Regions from separate parts of the Streptomyces sp. VNUA24 genome, predicted to be linked through region 1. Evidence: riboswitches for the same ligand, from Rfam matches in the RefSeq annotation. Region 1 holds a riboswitch; each other region holds the start of a gene.
What was found. Region 1 has a riboswitch for cyclic di-AMP ahead of PYR72_RS28930 (transglycosylase family protein). Riboswitches for the same ligand answer to the same signal wherever they lie in the genome.
Positions count from the first base shown of each region.

Region 2: another riboswitch for cyclic di-AMP. It lies ahead of PYR72_RS40230 (C40 family peptidase); the one in region 1 lies ahead of PYR72_RS28930 (transglycosylase family protein).
Region 3: another riboswitch for cyclic di-AMP. It lies ahead of PYR72_RS19310 (NlpC/P60 family protein); the one in region 1 lies ahead of PYR72_RS28930 (transglycosylase family protein).
Region 4: another riboswitch for cyclic di-AMP. It lies ahead of PYR72_RS26235 (M23 family metallopeptidase); the one in region 1 lies ahead of PYR72_RS28930 (transglycosylase family protein).

Region 1 covers NZ_CP119143.1:6,747,089-6,751,356, reverse strand. Annotated here, with positions in the region: gene PYR72_RS28930 (transglycosylase family protein) at 350-1,042, opposite strand; cyclic di-AMP (ydaO/yuaA leader) riboswitch at 1,047-1,247, opposite strand; gene PYR72_RS28925 (transglycosylase family protein) at 1,430-2,482, opposite strand; gene PYR72_RS28920 (transposase) at 2,714-3,871, opposite strand; gene PYR72_RS28915 (cytochrome P450) at 3,999-4,268, opposite strand, start outside.
Region 2 covers NZ_CP119143.1:9,332,004-9,336,271, reverse strand. Annotated here, with positions in the region: gene PYR72_RS40245 (twin-arginine translocation signal domain-containing protein) at 1-369, shown strand, start outside; partial or broken gene PYR72_RS40240 (ATP-dependent Clp protease proteolytic subunit) at 638-937, shown strand; gene PYR72_RS40235 (hypothetical protein) at 945-1,262, shown strand; cyclic di-AMP (ydaO/yuaA leader) riboswitch at 1,628-1,839, shown strand; gene PYR72_RS40230 (C40 family peptidase) at 1,843-2,316, shown strand; gene PYR72_RS40225 (DUF6328 family protein) at 2,393-2,950, shown strand; gene PYR72_RS40220 (ATP-binding protein) at 2,922-3,380, opposite strand; gene PYR72_RS40215 (helix-turn-helix transcriptional regulator) at 3,628-4,268, shown strand, end outside.
Region 3 covers NZ_CP119143.1:4,589,343-4,593,610, forward strand. Annotated here, with positions in the region: gene pcrA (DNA helicase PcrA) at 1-2,241, opposite strand, end outside; cyclic di-AMP (ydaO/yuaA leader) riboswitch at 2,505-2,678, shown strand; gene PYR72_RS19310 (NlpC/P60 family protein) at 2,687-3,967, shown strand; gene PYR72_RS19315 (hypothetical protein) at 4,010-4,268, opposite strand, start outside.
Region 4 covers NZ_CP119143.1:6,121,069-6,125,336, reverse strand. Annotated here, with positions in the region: gene PYR72_RS26240 (aldo/keto reductase) at 1-465, opposite strand, end outside; gene PYR72_RS26235 (M23 family metallopeptidase) at 630-1,691, opposite strand; cyclic di-AMP (ydaO/yuaA leader) riboswitch at 1,702-1,863, opposite strand; gene PYR72_RS26230 (PP2C family protein-serine/threonine phosphatase) at 2,127-3,239, opposite strand; gene ribA (GTP cyclohydrolase II) at 3,356-4,015, opposite strand; gene PYR72_RS26220 (MarR family transcriptional regulator) at 4,178-4,268, opposite strand, start outside.

The DNA.
Region 1 (4,268 bases):
AACCGCCCCCGGGCCGTCGGCAGCCGACCGACCGTCCCGTGGACAGACAGACCGTACCCATTGTTCCCGCCCGGAACAAAGGGGGGGTGAACAAGAGAAGTCGCCGACGGTGCAAAAAAAGCCCCGCCCCGGTGCGTACGGGGGAATGCGCACCGGGGCGGGGAGCCCGTGGGGACGGGGGGACGGCCCTCACGAGGTCTTCACTCTGGAGGACACGGATGTGAGCGGGCTGTGGTTCAGCCGGGGAGCGGCCTGATTTCCGGCCCGGCTGAACCTGCCCTCGCCTGCCCGGCCGTGGGGGCGGCCGTGGGGGCGGCAGGCGTGTGGCGGCCGTCGTGGACGCCGTGGGTCAGCTCAGGTGGAGCTGCTGGCCCGGGTAGATGAAGTCGGCGTCGTCGATGATGTCCTTGTTCAGCTCGAAGAGCTTCTCCCAGCCACCCTTGACGTGCTTCTTCGCGGCGATGCCGCTGAGGGTGTCGCCCTTGACGACCTTGTACTCGCCGTCGCCCTTCTTGACCTTCTTGCCGGTCGGGGTCTTGACGGTGGCGCGCTCGGAGGAGCGGGAGGCGCGGTTGCCCTCGGTGCTCTTCTTGGTGCTCTCCTGCGTGCTCTGCGAGGAGCCGGAGGAGTTCGTGGTGCCGGAGGAGGCGGGGGCGCCGTCGTACGAGGCGCCGGACAGGCCGACACCGCAGACCGGCCAGGCACCCTTGCCCTGGCCCGCGAGGACCTTCTCGGCGATCGCTATCTGCTGGGCCTTGCTCGCCTGGTTGGCGGTGGAGGCGTACTGCGTACCGCCGTAGGCGGCCCAGGTGGAGGCCGAGAACTGCAGGCCGCCGTAGTAGCCGTTGCCGGTGTTGATGGACCAGTTGCCGCCGGACTCGCACTGGGCGACGGCGTCCCACTCGGAGGCGGTGGCGGCCGAGGCGCTGCCGGCGGCCATCAGCGGGGCGGCGACGGCGGCGGCACCGGTGACGCCGACGACGGCGATGGCGCGAGCGGCCTTGGACGGGCGACGGTGCTTGCCCTTGCTGGAGAACAGCATGGAGAGATCCCCTCACCGACGCCTGCGAGGTGAGCTGTCGGGTTCGGGCCGGTTGAGTTGCCCGGCCGCGCACGCTCGCCTCTCGGCTCACGTCGCGCGGCTTCACCCCCAGCCGGTTCCGGTCGTTGCGCCCCCGAAGGGCCGCAACCGCCGGACCCGGCACTTACCTTGGGTCCCCCGCTCCTGCCTACGGCGCTTGACGCGACGACTGTTCCTCACGGCCGATGGCAGGATTCGGCGTGCCGACCGGGAGGGCCCGCTGTGGCGAGCGGTCACGACCGTAAACAGGTGATTGCCCGAATTTCAAAGACGATCAGGGGGTCTGTGATTCATCTCCCACGGAGATCAAAACGGGCAATCAGGGTCGAACCATGACCCGAACTGCCGCTACTTTTCGCCCGTTTCGGCACCGACTTCGAGGGTCTGACCGGGAAGGATGAGGTCCGGGTCGGTTCCGACCGTGCGCTCGTTCTCGGCGTACAGCGACCGCCACCCGCCGTCCAGGCCGAGCGAGTCCACAATGCCGGTCAGACTGTCCCCCACGCGGACGGTGTAGGCGCCCTCGACCGCCTCGCGCGAGGCGCCGCCGTCCCGTGAGGCGTGACGGCCGGAGGAGGTGCCGTCGGCGCGTGAGCCGTCGCCGGACTCCGCGGCGGAGCCGGTGTCCGTGCCGGATCCCTCGTCGGCGCTGGCGCCGCGGTGGCGGCCCGTACCGCTCTCGCCGTCGCCGGAGGCCGCGGAACCGTCGCTCCGGCGCGCGTCGTCCGACGTTCCGCCGCCGGACGTGCGGGAGTCGCCGTCGCCGGAGCCGGTGGAGTCCGCGGAGTCGGAGTCGGAGTCCGTGGTCGCCTTCGCGGAACCGTCGTCCGTGTCCGCGTCCGCGGACGGGGTCGGCGAGGCGGCCCGCTTCCCCGAGCCGTCGCCGGAGTCGGCGTCGTCGGTCGACTTGGCCGAGTCGGCCGAGTCCGGCGAAGCGGAGGAATCCGGCGAACCGGATGTACCGGAACCGCTGCCGGAGTTCGACGAGTCGTCCGCGACGCCGGTGTCCACGTCGGCGGAACCGGAGTCGCCGCCCAGGTTGTGGAGCAGTCCGCAGGTGGACCAGACGCCGACGCCCTGGTCGGCGAGGACCTTCTCGGCCACGGCTATCTGCTGGGAGCGGCTGGCCAGGTCCGCGGTCTTCGCGTACTCGAGGCCGCCGTACTTCTCCCAGTTGGCCTGGGTCAGCTGGAGACCGCCGTAGCGTCCGTTCCCGGTGTCCGCGCTCCAGAAGCCACCGCTCTCGCACTCCGCCACCTGGTCCCAGGTGGTTCCGCTCGCCGCACTCGCGCCGGTGGCGCCGAGGAGCGGGATGGCGATGGCCGACCCGGTCACTCCCGCCGCGACGAGGAGAGCCGGAGCCTGACGGGGGCGACGGTGACGACCGTTCCCGGAGAGCATGCGGTTGCCTTTCACACGACAGCGGTGGCCTGTGCGACGGGCGTGACGACCCCTTCGCACTGACGTGTGAACGTAGCCTTAGACGATCGTTTATAACAAGTCGATGCAGCACAGATCACGTCACCATCTCGGCCGTGAACCATCAGGCTGCCGCATGAGAGTTCACACCGCGTCGCGCTCCCGACTGCCCCCTACGACAGGACGGTCACGGGTCGCATCTCCCGCTGTCGGCTACGCCGGTGACGGGACGGGCATGGTGACGAATGCCCACGCCGAGCGTGCGCGGTTGCGCACGTTGACCCCGGCGACGACATCGGCAGGCCCAGCGAGGCCGCACCGACGACAACGGAAGTGATCCCGGTCGGACCGGTTGGCCCGCTCGGTGTGGCCGCAGCGCGGACAACGCTGCGATGTGTAGGCCGCATCCACCTCCAGGAATGGCACCCCAGCCCGGCGGGCCTTGTAGGCGAGATGCTGCCCGAGCTGGTGGAAAGGCCAGGAGGAGAGCCTGTCCCGCTGGCCGCCGCGTGGCCGTACCCGCTCGCGAATGCCGCCGAGTGCTTCGACAGCGATGCCGCGACCGGTGCGTTGGGCGACGGACACGATCTCCTTACTGATCCGATGGTTCACGTGAGCGGTATGGCGCTTCTCCTTCTGCCTGCAGCAAGCCAGGCGCCGCCGAGCCGATCGGGTGTTCTTCCGCTGCAACTCAGCGCGCTTGCAAGCCTGCCAACGTCGATAGCGAGTCAAGCCGCGCCCTTGATGGTTGGCACCGTCGGAGGTGGTGGCCAGGTTCACGATGCCCCGATCCACCCCGATCCAGTCGACTGGCTCGTAAACGTCCGGCTCGGAAATCTCGCAGGTAGCGATGAGGAACCACTTGCCACCCCGCTGGACCAGGTCGCTCTCACCCTTGCGATGCGCCATGAGCATCTTGAGCTGGTCGGACGAGCAGGCGAAACGGATGCCCTTCATCCGCCCATTCACCGTCCAGATGGACACCGTGCGTGCGTCGCACTGCCAGGACAGGCAGCGGTCGTCGAACGGCTGCGCCGCCTCCGGCCGGAAGACGATCGGGGCGCCGACCGCCTTGCGGTACCGCTTCGAGGCAGATGACCCCACATTGCCAGCCCGCAGATTGGCTTTCAGTGTCGCGTAGGCGTCGACCACCTTCTTCACCACCCGCACCACCGGCTGTGCGGACAACCCGAAGGTTGCTTTCAAATCCGCATACACGTCCCTCTGTAGACCGTTACGGTCCGTCAAGTCCTTGGCAAAGGCGACGGCAGAGGCATAGGTGGCAGCCCGGTTGCAGGCGCTCAGGGTCACGTCCAGCGCCGACGCCTGCTCGGGCGTCGGCAGCAGCTTCACCTGCACCACCAGCTTCATGACATCGGACCGTAGTGCGGCAGCCGCACATACGGCCGCCACTCGACTCACGGCCACCATGACGGGCGAACCTCAGGACAATCGTTCGTTTTCCCTGCTTCTTCTGGCCAGCCCTCCTGATACCGAATCAGCTGAACTCCACTGGCAATGTGCGCAGTCCGCGCATGATGAGCCCGCCGCGCCACCTCAGGTCGATGGGATCCACCGCGAGTCGGAGATCCGGGAGGCGGGTGAGGAGCGTCGCCAGCGCGGTCTGGCCTTCGAGCCGGGCGAGTGGCGCGCCGAGGCAGTAGTGGATGCCGTGGCCGTAGCCGAGGTGCTGGTTGTCACGGCGGGAGAGGTCCAGGGTGTCGGGGTCGTCGAAGCGGGCCGGGTCGCGGTCGGCCGCCGCGAGGAC
Region 2 (4,268 bases), 2.6 Mb from region 1:
TCCAGGCGGTCGCTGCTCGGGTACTCGGGATCAGCGGCGGCAGGGGCGGTCCTCACCACGAACGGCACCACCCAGGAGGCGACGGCGGTGAGCGCGGAGACGGCCACCGGCACCGACAGCAACGGCGACAGCGGGCCGTCGGCCGCCGCCGACTTCCCGGACGGCACCAGGTTCAGCGGCACGGTCCGTATGCCCGGTACGGAGATGACGGAACTGACGATCGGTTTCAGTGTCGGCACGACGGAGGCGCCGGCAGCCCAGCGGATCACCGCGCTGGAGGTCGCGGAAGCCCTGAACACGCTGGCCGCCGCCCGTGGCTGGCCGCCCGTCACCTTCTACGGGACCCCGGCTCCCGCGCCGCTGAACTGACCGGCCGGACACGGCCCACCCGAGATCCCCGCGAAGCCTCGCTGCGCGGGGATCTCTCCCTTTCCACGGGTTTCACCATCGGCTGCACCCCGCACCGTCGGCGGGGTCTTTCGCTCTCGGCCGATAGCGGCCCCCTCCTCCTCCTCGCTACGTACGCCCTGTACATTTTTTACGGAAGTCGATCAGAGGAGGCACATCCATGCCCGAGCGTCCGCCGTCCGCCCGCCCTGTGCTGCCCGAGTTCACCGAGCGCACCGGCGCGGGGTACCGGACGCTGCTGCCGGGGGCGCGCCTGCTGCTCCACCCGCCGGCCCTGGCCGAGCCGGCCGAGGGGCAGGCCGGTGATCTGGTGATCCAGGCCGAGGAGTTGGCGCGCCACCGCCGGGCCATGGAGGAGATGCTCGTCCGGCACACGGGGCGGAGTCCGGAGCGGATCGGTGCCGACATCGAGCGGGACACGTTCCTCGACGCCGAGGCGGCGGGGGCGTACGGCCTGGCCGACCGGGTGATCCGGAGCCGCAAGACCCGTCCCGCACCCCCCTCGCCCCCGTTCCCCGGCGCGAGGTGAGGCGCGGATGCTGCCCCCGGAACTGCCGCCGCTGCCCGCACTCACGCGTGCCGAGGCCGAGCTGATCGACCGTTACCTGGACGTACTGGACCTGATCGGCCGGATCAATCCGGCGCGTCCGGGCGACACCTATCGCGGGTTGCGGGCGGCGCAGGCGCTGGTCTCGAAGGCGACCGCCCTGCGCGACGCGCTCGAACTGATGCACAAGCGCGGGGAGAACGAGGTGCACGCGCCGACACTCGCGCGGGCGCTGCGCGTCCTGGACGGGGAGCGCCGCGCCGGACGGGTGGCGCTGCCGCCGGAGGCGGAGGACTCGCCGGCCTGAACCGATCGCTCATCGGCTCCGCACTCCGGCCTGAACCGATCGCGTATCGCGCTCCGTACTACTGACGGGGCGTCCGGTTCCGGCTCGGCGCCCTCCGGTCGGCCTACCGCGATCGACCCATCGGCCCATACGTCGTGAGGACCTGTGAAGTTGCGCAAGATGCCTGGTACATGGGCGGAGTACAGCATTCCGGCGCTGGTGCGGACCTCCTCGACCAGTGGGACACAACGAGGGAAATCGCCCTGTCCACCCGAACGGGTGAGTGGTGAGTAAGACCACAAATCCCCGTTTCCGTTGGGATTTTCGCACTTGAGTACGCCAAGATCCCTTCCTGACGACAAGCCCCCGCCGCAGCGGCGGGGCGATCCGGGTGGACGCCGAGTCCTGCCGCCGCCCGGATGACCGGTCGACAGGATTGCATCGGCAGGAGTGGAGGACCCAAGCACGACGGGTCGCCGGAACGGTCACGCCATGACCGGGCCGAGCAGCCCTTGGGGTGAAGCCGCGTCAGCGGCCGGGCAACTTCGCCAGCCCGAATCCGACAGGTCATCCTTCACAGGCGGCTGACGAAGGGTTGCGCATGTCTGCGCTGAATCGTGTCCCGTCGCTGTTGACCCGGGCCGGTACGGCCTCGGCTCTGACCATCGCCGCCGTGGGCGGCAGCATCGTGGTCCCGGGCGCCGCATCCGGCGCCGAGGCCGCCACGGTGGCGTCGAAGGCACTCAAGGTCGCGGCTTCCAAGAAGGGCTCCCCTTACAAGTACGGCGCCGTGGGTCCGGGCAGGTTCGACTGCTCGGGGCTGACGCTCTACTCGTTCAAGAAGGCGGGCAAGAAGCTGCCCCGTACTGCCCAGCAGCAGTACAACAAGACGAAGCACATCTCCGCGAGCAGCCGCAAGCTCGGAGACCTCGTCTTCTTCCACTCGGGCTCGAACGTCTATCACGTCGGTATCTACGCGGGGAAGGGAAAGCTCTGGCACTCGCCGAAGACGGGTGACGTCGTCCGGCTGCAGAAGATCTGGACGAAGAGCGTCTGGTACGGCCGGGTCCGCTGACCCACCGACGGGGGCGGTGGAGCTGTCCGCCGCCCCCGTCGGCGTATGTCGTCCTCATATGGTTACCCGTCCGGTCATGGCCGACGTACCCACCAGCACCGCGCGTAACGAGACACCCCTCGAACGCGCCGACCGCAACTTCTCGGAGTTGCTTCAGGAACTGCGGGTCACCCAGACCGGAGTGCAGATCCTCTTCGCGTTCCTGCTGACGCTGGCCTTCACGCCACGCTTTCCGGATCTGGACACGTTCCAGCGTGTCACCTACGTCACCACCCTGTTGCTCGCGGTTCTCGCGGCGACGCTCTTCACCGCCCCGGCCGCCCTGCACCGCTCGCTCTTCCAGCAGAACGCCAAGCCCGCCATCGTCCGGGTCTCGTCCCGGCTGGCCACCGCGGGGATGATCGTGCTGATGCCGGCCTTCACCGGTTCCGTCCTGCTCGTCGTGGACGTGACACTCGGCCGGACGGCCGGGATCGTCGCCGGATCGGGCACCCTCCTGGCGTGCCTCCTCCTGTGGGGCCTGCTCCCGAAGGTGGTGGGACGCGCCTCCGGCCGTGGCGCCACGCCGCCGCCGTCGTCACCGGTCGGACGGGAGAACCACCCGGTCAGGTCTCCGGCCGACCACCCGCGGTGACCGGCTGGACGGGAACCGTCCACGGAAGTTCGATCGCCACCGTCTTGCCGCCCTCCCGCGTGGGTCTGACGCTCAGCCTGCCGCCGCACTCGGCGGTCAGCCACCGGATGATGACCATGCCCCGGCCGTTGTCCTGCTGGACGGCGGCCGGCAGGCGTCTGGGGAAGCGCGGATGGCTGTCGGTGACGCCGATGCGCAGCTGTTCGTCCCGGTCGAGCGCGATGTCCACGGTGAAGGTGGGAGACAGGCCCGACGTGTGCTGGACGGCGTTGGTGGCGAGTTCGGACACGATCAGGCGCACGGTGTCCGCGGTGCCCGAGTCACCCGGCAGGCCCCATTCGGCGAGCACACCGGCGACGTAGTTCCGGGCTGCGGAGACCGAGGCGGGATCGCTCGGCAGAGTGACGGATGCTTCCAGGTGATCTGCCATGGCGAGGCGTCCCTTTCCCACGGGACCGGTGTCCGACAGGGAGCGGATGGTTCGACTGCGGTCCCGGACTGGTGCTTCGCGCCAGACTGCCACTACCTGGGCCGTGACGGGCGGCGATCCACCAAGATGTGCATATATCTGTCGCTCGAAGCGGTGAACTATCCGACGGCCGAACGTATTTGGGTGGGCCTTTGGTCCATCCTCTGTCGTCACCCCGACGTCGCTCGCCGGGCGGAAGGAGAATCCCATGCAGTACGGTCCGGCGGTGCGCCGCCGCAAGCTCGGTGCCGAGTTGCGTGTCCTGCGCACCCGTTCCGCGCTCACGAGCATCGAGGCGGCCCGTCGGGTGGGCTGGCACCAGTCCAAGGTGAGCCGGATCGAGACGGGCTCCAGCGGGGTGAGGCCCGCGGACGTCCGCAAGCTCCTGGACGCGTACGGGATCGACGACACCGAGTTACGGGAACTGCTGCTGGCCCTCGCCGGCTCCGAGGACGGCGGCGGACGGCACAACTGGTGGCACGCGTACCGGGGCGTACTTCCTCCGGCGTACCGGGACTTCATCAGCCTGGAGTCGCAGGCCGGGGGCATGCGCACGCTGGAGACCTCGGTGGTGCCCGGCCTGCTGCAGATCCCCGAGTACGCGCGGGCGGTGACGCGGGCCGCGGTGGAGGGGCTGGAGGACGACAAACTCGACGCGCTCGTGGAGGTGCGGCTCGCACGGCAGAAGGTGCTGTGCGGAAACCCGCCGATGAGGCTGAGCGCCGTGCTCGACGAGAGCGTTCTCCGGCGCGAGGTGGGGGGCCGCGAGGTCATGGCCCGGCAGCTGGTGCGTCTGGTCGAGGCGGCGCGGCTGCCCCAAGTGAGACTGCAGGTGCTCCCGTTCACTGC
Region 3 (4,268 bases), 2.2 Mb from region 1:
GGACACCGGTGTGGAGGCACCCGTGCGCTTCCACTCCAGATGGGTCGCCGGGATCTCCTCCAGGAAGCGGGACGGCGGGTTGTACGACGGCTGGCCCCAGGCGCTGCGGAGCGAGGAACGGGTGAGGTAGAGCCGTTCCCGCGCGCGGGTGATCCCGACGTACGCGAGACGGCGCTCCTCCTCCAGTTCCTTGGTCTGGCCGAGGGCGCGCATGTGCGGGAAGACGCCGTCCTCCATGCCGGTGAGGAAGACGACCGGGAACTCCAGGCCCTTGGCGGTGTGGAGGGTCATGAGCGTGATGACGCCCGAGCCGTCCTCCTCCTCGTCCGGGATCTGGTCGGAGTCGGCCACCAGCGCCACCCGCTCCAGGAAGGCGGGGAGCCCGGCGGGGTTCGCGGCCGCCGCCTCGCCCTCGGCTTCCGCGGCCCCGGACTCCTGCTCGAACTCCAGGGCGACGGCGGCGAGTTCCTGGAGGTTCTCGATGCGGGTCTCGTCCTGGGGGTCGGTGGACGCCTGCAACTCGGCCAGGTAGCCGGTCCGTTCGAGGACCGCCTCCAGGATGGTCGCGGGTCCGGCGCCGGACTCGACGACCGTGCGCAGGTCGTCCATCAGCGTGTTGAACCGCTTGACCGCGTTGGTCGACCGGGCCGCCATGCCGTAGGCCTCGTCGACACGCTTGAGCGCCTGCGGGAAGCTGATCTTCTCGCGCTGCGACAGGGCGTCGATCATCGCCTCCGCGCGGTCGCCGATGCCGCGCTTGGGCACGTTGAGGATGCGGCGCAGCGGGACGGAGTCCTCCGGGTTGGCGAGGACACGCAGATACGCGAGGACGTCCCGGACCTCCTTGCGCTCGTAGAAGCGGACGCCGCCGACGACCTTGTAGGGCAGGCCGACGCGGATGAACACCTCTTCGAAGACACGGGACTGGGCGTTCGTCCGGTAGAAGACCGCGACGTCCCCGGCCTTCGCGTCGCCCGCGTCCGTCAGCCGGTCTATCTCGTCGGCGACGAACTGGGCCTCGTCGTGCTCGGTGTCGGCGACATAGCCGGTGATCTGCGCGCCCGCGCCCGCGTTGGTCCACAGGTTCTTCGGGCGGCGGGACTCGTTGCGCTCGATGACCGCGTTGGCCGCGCTCAGGATGGTCTGGGTGGAGCGGTAGTTCTGCTCCAGCAGGATCGTCGTCGCGTCCGGGTAGTCCTCCTCGAACTGGAGGATGTTGCGGATGGTCGCGCCGCGGAAGGCGTAGATCGACTGGTCGGCGTCACCCACCACGCAGAGCTCGGCGGGCGGTACGTCCCACTCGTTGGGGGGTACGTCCACGGGGTGCTCGGAGGTGCCGACCAGCTCTCTGACCAGGGCGTACTGCGCGTGGTTGGTGTCCTGGTACTCGTCGACGAGGACATGCCGGAAGCGGCGGCGATAGTGCTCGGCGACGTCCGGGAAGGCGCGCAGCAGATTGACCGTCGTCATGATCAGGTCGTCGAAGTCGAGCGCGTTCGCCTCGCGGAGGCGGGACTGGTAGAGCGCGTACGCCTGGGCGAGGGTCTTCTCGAAGCCGTCGGTGGCCTGGGCGGCGAAGTCCTCCTCGTCGATCAGCTCGTTCTTCAGGTTCGAGATCTTGGCGCTGAAGGACTTGGGCGGGAAGCGCTTCGGGTCGAGGTCCAGATCGCGGCAGACGAGCGCCATCAGGCGCTTGCTGTCGGCGGCGTCGTAGATCGAGAAGGAGGACGTGAAGCCGAGCTTCTTGGACTCGCGCCGCAGGATCCGGACGCACGCGCTGTGGAAGGTCATGACCCACATCGCGTTCGCGCGCGGGCCGACGAGCTGCTCGACGCGCTCCTTCATCTCGCCGGCGGCCTTGTTGGTGAAGGTGATCGCGAGGATCTGCCCCGGGTGGACCCGCCGCTCGCCGAGCAGGTGCGCGATGCGGTGGGTGAGCACCCGGGTCTTGCCGGAGCCGGCGCCGGCGACGATGAGCAGGGGCGAGCCCGCGTGGACCACGGCCGCGCGCTGGTTGTCGTTCAGCCCCTCCAGCAGCGCCGCCGCGTCGATCGCGGGGCGGGGGGCGCCGTCGCGGTAGTACGCGTCCCGGTCCGGAGGCACGTCGAACTTCCCGCCGAACAGATCGTCCGGAAGCGACTCCGGTACGTGATCGTCCTCGGGCGGCGGCGGGGGCTCCTCCGCGTGGCCGCGGGGGGCCTGGAGGTCCGCCAGGAAGCTGTCGTCAAAGAGGCTGCTCATCGCTCTCCGAGTCTAGGCGCCCGCACTGACAGCGGGAGGCCGCCCCGGGAAGTCCGCGTCCGGCCGCGCACCCGCCCCGCCGCGCCACGTACCGCGACCGCGGTGCGACGGTGAGCGATCGAGCGTACCGCCTGTCACGCGGAAGAGGCTAAGGTCACGAAAACGTATCGGGCATATCGAACATCAACCTTCACACGGACCACACGAGTTGGCTAACTTTTTCTTCTGGGCCGTACGACCCAACCGGCGAACGTCGCCGGGCCGCACGACCTCCGCCGAGTCCGGTGCGCCCATCGGGGCAGCCGGAGCCGGGGACCCACCGTTCTCCGGGGTGAATCGGCCCGACCGCCGCACGCGGCAAGGGCCGTAGGGCAAACCTTCCGAAGCATGCGCCCGAACCCGACAGCTAACTCGGTAGGCGGACCACGGAAGGAGACGCCGAACCATGGCGCCGCACCGCAAGCCGCGTCCGGCCGGAACGCGCGCGGGCATACGCACCCCCGCTCTCGCGACCGCAGCCCTCACCTCCGTGGCGCTGCTCTCCCAGACGGGCACGGCCACGGCCACGGCTGCGCCCTCCGCCGACGACAAGCCGAGTCTGGAGGAGGTCGAGAAGAAGGTCGGCGACCTCTACCGCCGGGCCGGTTCGACGACCGAGATCTACAACACGGCCAGGGAGAAGACGCCCAGGCCGAAGAGGCAGGTCGAGACCCTCCTCGAAGCCGTCACCAAGCGCCAGGAGAAGCTCAACGAGACGCGGGAGGAACCGGGTTCCCCCGCCGCGGCCGAGAACCGCACGGGCGCGGCGGCCTCCGACCAGGCGTCCCCGTCGGCGGCGGACGACCTGCGGGCCTACCTCGACCGGAACCAGCGGACGGAACAGCTGGCGGACCGGTCGGCGGGTCAGCCGACGGGTCAGCCGACGGGCCGTCAGAAGGCAGCCGTCGACGAGTCTGCGAGCGACCTGGCCGAGGCGGCTGAGCAGCGCGGGGAGGCGAGCGACAGCCTCGACCAGCTCACCGAGACACAGAACACCCTCAAGGCCCGCAAGGCCACGGTCCAGGCGAAGCTCGCCCGGGCCCGCGAACTGCTGTCCGCCCTCACCGCCGAGGAGAGGACCCGGCTCGGCGCGATCGAGCAGCGCGAGCGGGAGGAGGCCGACCGCGAGGCGGAGGAACTCGCTCGGCAGCAGGCGGCCCGGACGGCGCCCCAGGAGTCCCGGGAAGCCCAGGGCCCCCAGGACGGGCAGGACTCCCAGGCGGGCCAGGGGGGCTCGTGGGCAACCCCGGAGGACGCCTCGACCGGCACGGGGACGTTCACCGACACCACCCCGGGGTCCACCGTCCCGGTGGAGGACTCCGCGTACGCCACGAAGGCCGCCAAGGCCATCGCCTTCGCCCGCGCGCAGATCGGCAAGCCGTACGTCTGGGGCGCCACCGGCCCCGGGTCCTACGACCCCTCCGGCCTCACCCAGGCCGCCTGGAAGGCCGCCGGCGTCGACCTCCCCCGCACCACCCACGACCAGGCCGCCGCCGGCACCACGGTCCCCCTCGCCGACGCCAGGCCGGGCGACCTCGTCCTCTTCCACGACACCGTCGGCCACGTCGGTCTCTACATCGGCAACAGCATGATGATCCACGCCCCGAAGCCGGGCACGTACGTCCGCGAGGAGTCGGTCTTCCACGACGGCGAGTCCTCGGTCCACAGCGTGGTGCGGCCGGCGTAGGCACGGTCGCCGGGAAGCACGGTCGCCGGGAGGCGTGGACCGTCAGGTCCAGAGCACCGCGATGAAGACGTTCGCGACGGTCAGCGCCCCCACCAGGCCGAACAGCGGCTTCGCCACCTTCTCCTCGTCCCGCTTCACATAGACCAGCCCCAGGATCACGATCAGCAGGGCGAGCTTGACGCCGATCTTGATGTTGTTCACGGGCTGGTCGTCGGCCTGGTTGAGGCCGACGAGGAGCACGCCGGTGACGAGCATGGTGAGGGCACCGTGGAGCATGGCGGGCACGAAGCGGGCGGTGCCC
Region 4 (4,268 bases), 630 kb from region 1:
GGACGCGGCGATCGCCCGCACCTTGCCGGCCTTCACCAGGTCGTCGAGGGCGGTGACGATCTCCTCCACCGGCACCTCGGGCTTGTCGAAGTGCGTGTAGTAGAGGTCGATGCGGTCCGTGCCGAGGCGGGCGAGGGAGGCGTCGGCCGCGGCCTTGATGTTGGCCGCCGTCAGCCCCTGGTACTCGGGGTGCTGGCTCACCTTGGTCGCGATGACCACGTCGTCCCGGTTGCCCCGGGACCTGACCCACCTGCCGATGATGCTCTCGGACTCACCGCCCGTGTGGCCCTCCACCCAGGCCGAGTAGGAGTCGGCGGTGTCGACGAAGTTGCCCCCGGCGGCCGTGTAGGCGTCGAGGACGGCGAAGGACTGTGCCTCGTCGGCCGTCCACCCGAAGACGTTGCCGCCGAGGGAGAGGGGGAAGACCTCGATGTCGGACGTGCCCAGCTTGCGAAGAGAAGTCATGTCATCCCTCAACCAGCCCGGCGGACGCCCGCATTCCGCCCTGGCGTGAACGCCGCGTGAAGCCGTGGGAGCGAGGCGTCCGAGCGGAGGCCGGTCCCGGGGACGACGAACGCCGCGCGGTCCTCACGGACCCACGCGGCGTCGTCGTTCGTCGTCCGACCGCTCTACGGGGTCAGGCCCTTGCTGCGCAGCCACGCCGCCGGGTCGATGCCGTTGGCCGAGCCGCCGGTGTGGACCTCCATGTGGAGGTGGGCGCCGGTCACGTTGCCGGTGGCGCCCACGCGGCCGATGACGTCGCCGGTGGCGACCTTCTGGCCGACGCTGACGCCGATGGAGGACTGGTGGGCGTACCAGATCTCGGTGCCGTCATCGAGGGTGAGGACGGTCTTGTAGCCGTAGGAGCCCTCGTAGCCGGCCTGGGTGATCGTGCCGCTGCCGACGGCCTTGATCAGGGTGCCGGTCGGGGCGGCGAAGTCGAGGCCGGTGTGGTAGCCGGAGGACCAGTAGGGGCCGGCCTGGCCGAAGGTGGAGGTGAGGGTGTAGGAGGAGGTGGGCAGCGTGAACTGCGTGGCGAGGGAGGCCAGACGCTCGGCCTCCTTCTTCGCCGCGGCCTCCTCCGCCGCCTTCTTCTTGGCGGCGGCCTCCTTGGCCTCGGCTTCCTTCTTCTCCTGGGCGGCCAGCTCGGCGGCCTTGTCCGCGGCGGCGGTCTGGGCGGCCTCGGCGGCGGCCTTGTCGAAGGCGTCCTGCTGGGACTCGGCCTGGGCGATGATGCGGGCGCGCAGGGCCTCACCGGCGTCCGCGGTGCCCTGCTGGGCCTCGGCGGGGGTCAGGCCGGCGCTGCTGAGCGGCGTCCTGGACGCCTCGGGCTCCGGCTCCTCGGCCTCGTCCTCGAAGACCGAGCCGACGTTCGGCATGTCGGGCATCGAGATGGACACCGGGGCCTTGCCGGACTGCGCGCTGGCCATGCCGGCGCCGCTGACGGCGGCTATGACACCGACGCCGAGGACGGTGGAGCTGCGGCCGAGACCGCCACGGGCGAGTACACCGGTCTTCTTGGCGACACGGTGCCGGCCGCGAGCGGGGCGCAGGGTGTCCTCGCTGGGATTCCACTCCTGCCAGGGGCCCTCGTTGTCGCTGTTGTAGCTGCCGTAGCCGAACGTCCGGCTCTCGCCTTCGCGTTGGCTCGGCACGACTGGGGCTTCGGTCGCGGACCGGTTCGACGCCACGTGGGCGTACTCCTTCCTTCCTCCTCGCCTACCGGGTTAGCTGACGGGTTCGGAGCAGGAAGGTCTCCTACGCGCGTAAACCGGTCGTGCGGACTGCCACGACGGTCTCCGTGCGATTCACCCCAGGGTGGTGGTTCCCCGGTTCCCTTGCGGGATTCGGCGCGTGAGCACGGAGCCGTCTCTTGTGACGGCTGGGACGACCGCGCTGCGTTATCGAACGTTAATAGACGTGAGTACTCCATTCCAAGCTGTTCTGAATGATCGTTCCGGCCCCTCTGCTGGACTTTACGGGTCATGAGGGGTTTAAAACGGGCGAGTTGACTTGCCTCAGGAGTAACAAAAGTTCTGACGGGACATCAGCACGTCTACGGAGAACGGTCGAACAGCCACGCTGGGTGATATAGAGGCGGTCACCGGCCCCGCACCCGCCCGCGGTCACGGCCGGCGGACCGCCAGCAGGGCCATGTCGTCCGTCGTACCGTCCCCCGTGTGCCGGCGCACCTCGTCCGCCAGGGTCGTCACCAGGGAGCGCGGCGCGGAGAAGACCCGCCCGGACAGACGTTCGATCGGATCGTAGAAGACACCGCACGCGTCCCGCGCCTCCGAGAGCCCGTCCGTGTGGAACAGGAGCGTGGCCCCCCGCGGAAACCCGGCCTCCTCCGCGCGGTCGGGCCAGGCGCCCAGGTCCTCCATGCCCAGCGGGAGGGCCGGCCGCGGCGCGTCCAGGGAGCACAGGGTGCCGTCGGCGAGCAGCAGGAGGGGGGAGGGATGCCCCCGGTTGACGATCCGGGCGCGCCCGGCCCCGTGCGGGAACTCCGCCAGCACGGCCGTCACGAACCCCTCGTACTCCACCGCCGCGTCCCGCAGCGCGGCCTCCCGCCTGGTCGCCTCCCGGGCCAGCGCCCGCTCCAGCCGTTGGGCGACCGCTTCGAGCGTCGACTCCTGCTCGGCCGCCTCCCGGAACGCGCCGATCAGCACCGCCACCGCCGACACCGCGCCGAGCCCCTTGCCGCGCACGTCGCCCACGATCAGCCGTACGCCGTGGGGCGAGTCCTGCACCGCGTACAGATCGCCCCCGATCGACGCCCCCGCCTGCGCGGCCTCGTACCGCGCGGCGATCTCCAGCCCGCCGATCCGCTCCTGCGGCACCGGCAGGACGGCCCGCTGCGCCGCCTCGGCGATCTCCCGGGCGGTGGCGAGCCGGGCGTCGCTGCGGCGGACGAGACGGTTGATCAGTACGGCCAGTACGGCGACGGTGACCACCGTGGCGATCTCGGTGATCGCGTCCACCTGCCCCGTGTCGCCGTAGTAGCCGCGCACGGCGCTGACCCCGGAGATCGAGACGATCCCGGTGATCACCGTGCCGTGCAGCGAGAAGAGCGGGGCCGCCACCAGGGGCGCGGCGGTGAAGAAGGGGACCGCCGTGAACTCACGCGGGGTGAAGTGGTCGTAGAAGAGTCCGACGGTGATCAGCAGGGCCGGGACGGCGCGTGTGAGCGTACGGAGGAACGAGAACCGCCGCCCGACCGGCTCCCTCACACCCGCCATCCGTTCTCCGTGCCCACGGAAACAGGGTTTCCGTGGGCGGGGCGCGGGGCCAGTCGGCGGGGCCGAGTGGGCTAGGGCCCTTCTGACGGAGGGCAGGGGAGCGACCCTCGCCGGGGTCAGCCCGCCGTCACTCCTGCCAGTCCCGTCAGTCCCGTCAGCTCCGGCAGGGGGAGCGTGTGCTGGGTCTGGAGGACCTTCGCGCGCAGGTAGCGGACGTTGTGGGCGGTGGTGAAGACACCGGTGGGGACGCGGTGACGGACGCCCACGCCGAGGTCGCGGAGCTGCTGCGCCTTGTCGGGGTTGTTCGAGAGCAGGTCCAGCTCGTCGATGCCGAGGGCACCCAGCATCTGGGCCGCCGCCGTGTAGTCGCGGGCGTCCTCGGGCAGACCGAGGGCCGCGTTGGCCTCGTAGGTGTCGAGCCCCTGGTCCTGGAGGGCGTACGCGTCGAGCTTGTTGTAGAGGCCGATGCCCCGGCCCTCCTGGCGGAGGTAGAGGAGGACGCCACCGCGTTCGGCGATCCGCTCCACCGCCTCGCGCAGCTGCGGACCGCAGTCGCAGCGTGCGGAACCGAAGACGTCGCCGGTCAGGCACTCGGAGTGCAGCCGGACCAGGGGGTCCGTGCCGGGGGCGGGGTCCCCGAGGACGATCGCCAGGTGCTCCTGGCCGTCGACCAGGCCGTGGAAGGTGACCAGTTCGGCGTCGACGGCGTAACCGTCCTGGAAACGCAGCGGCACCCGGACGCGGGCACGCGGGGTGGCAGCGGGAATGTCGGGCATGCGGGTTCTCCGGTCCTGGTGCGGGGTGTCGTTGTGCTTCAGTTTTGAAGCACAACGCTCGGAGTGACTCTAACCCGTGCTTCAAATTTCAAGCAACTGATTTGGGGGTACGTCACATTCCCGTCATGCGCCGCGAGGCCATGCGCCGGTGCCGCACGCCCCTCAGGCGCGGTCCCGCTCGCCCGACCCGCCCGGGTCCCGCTCGCCCGACCCGCCCGGCTCGCCCTGCTGCCCCTGCTGGCTCGACGGGCAT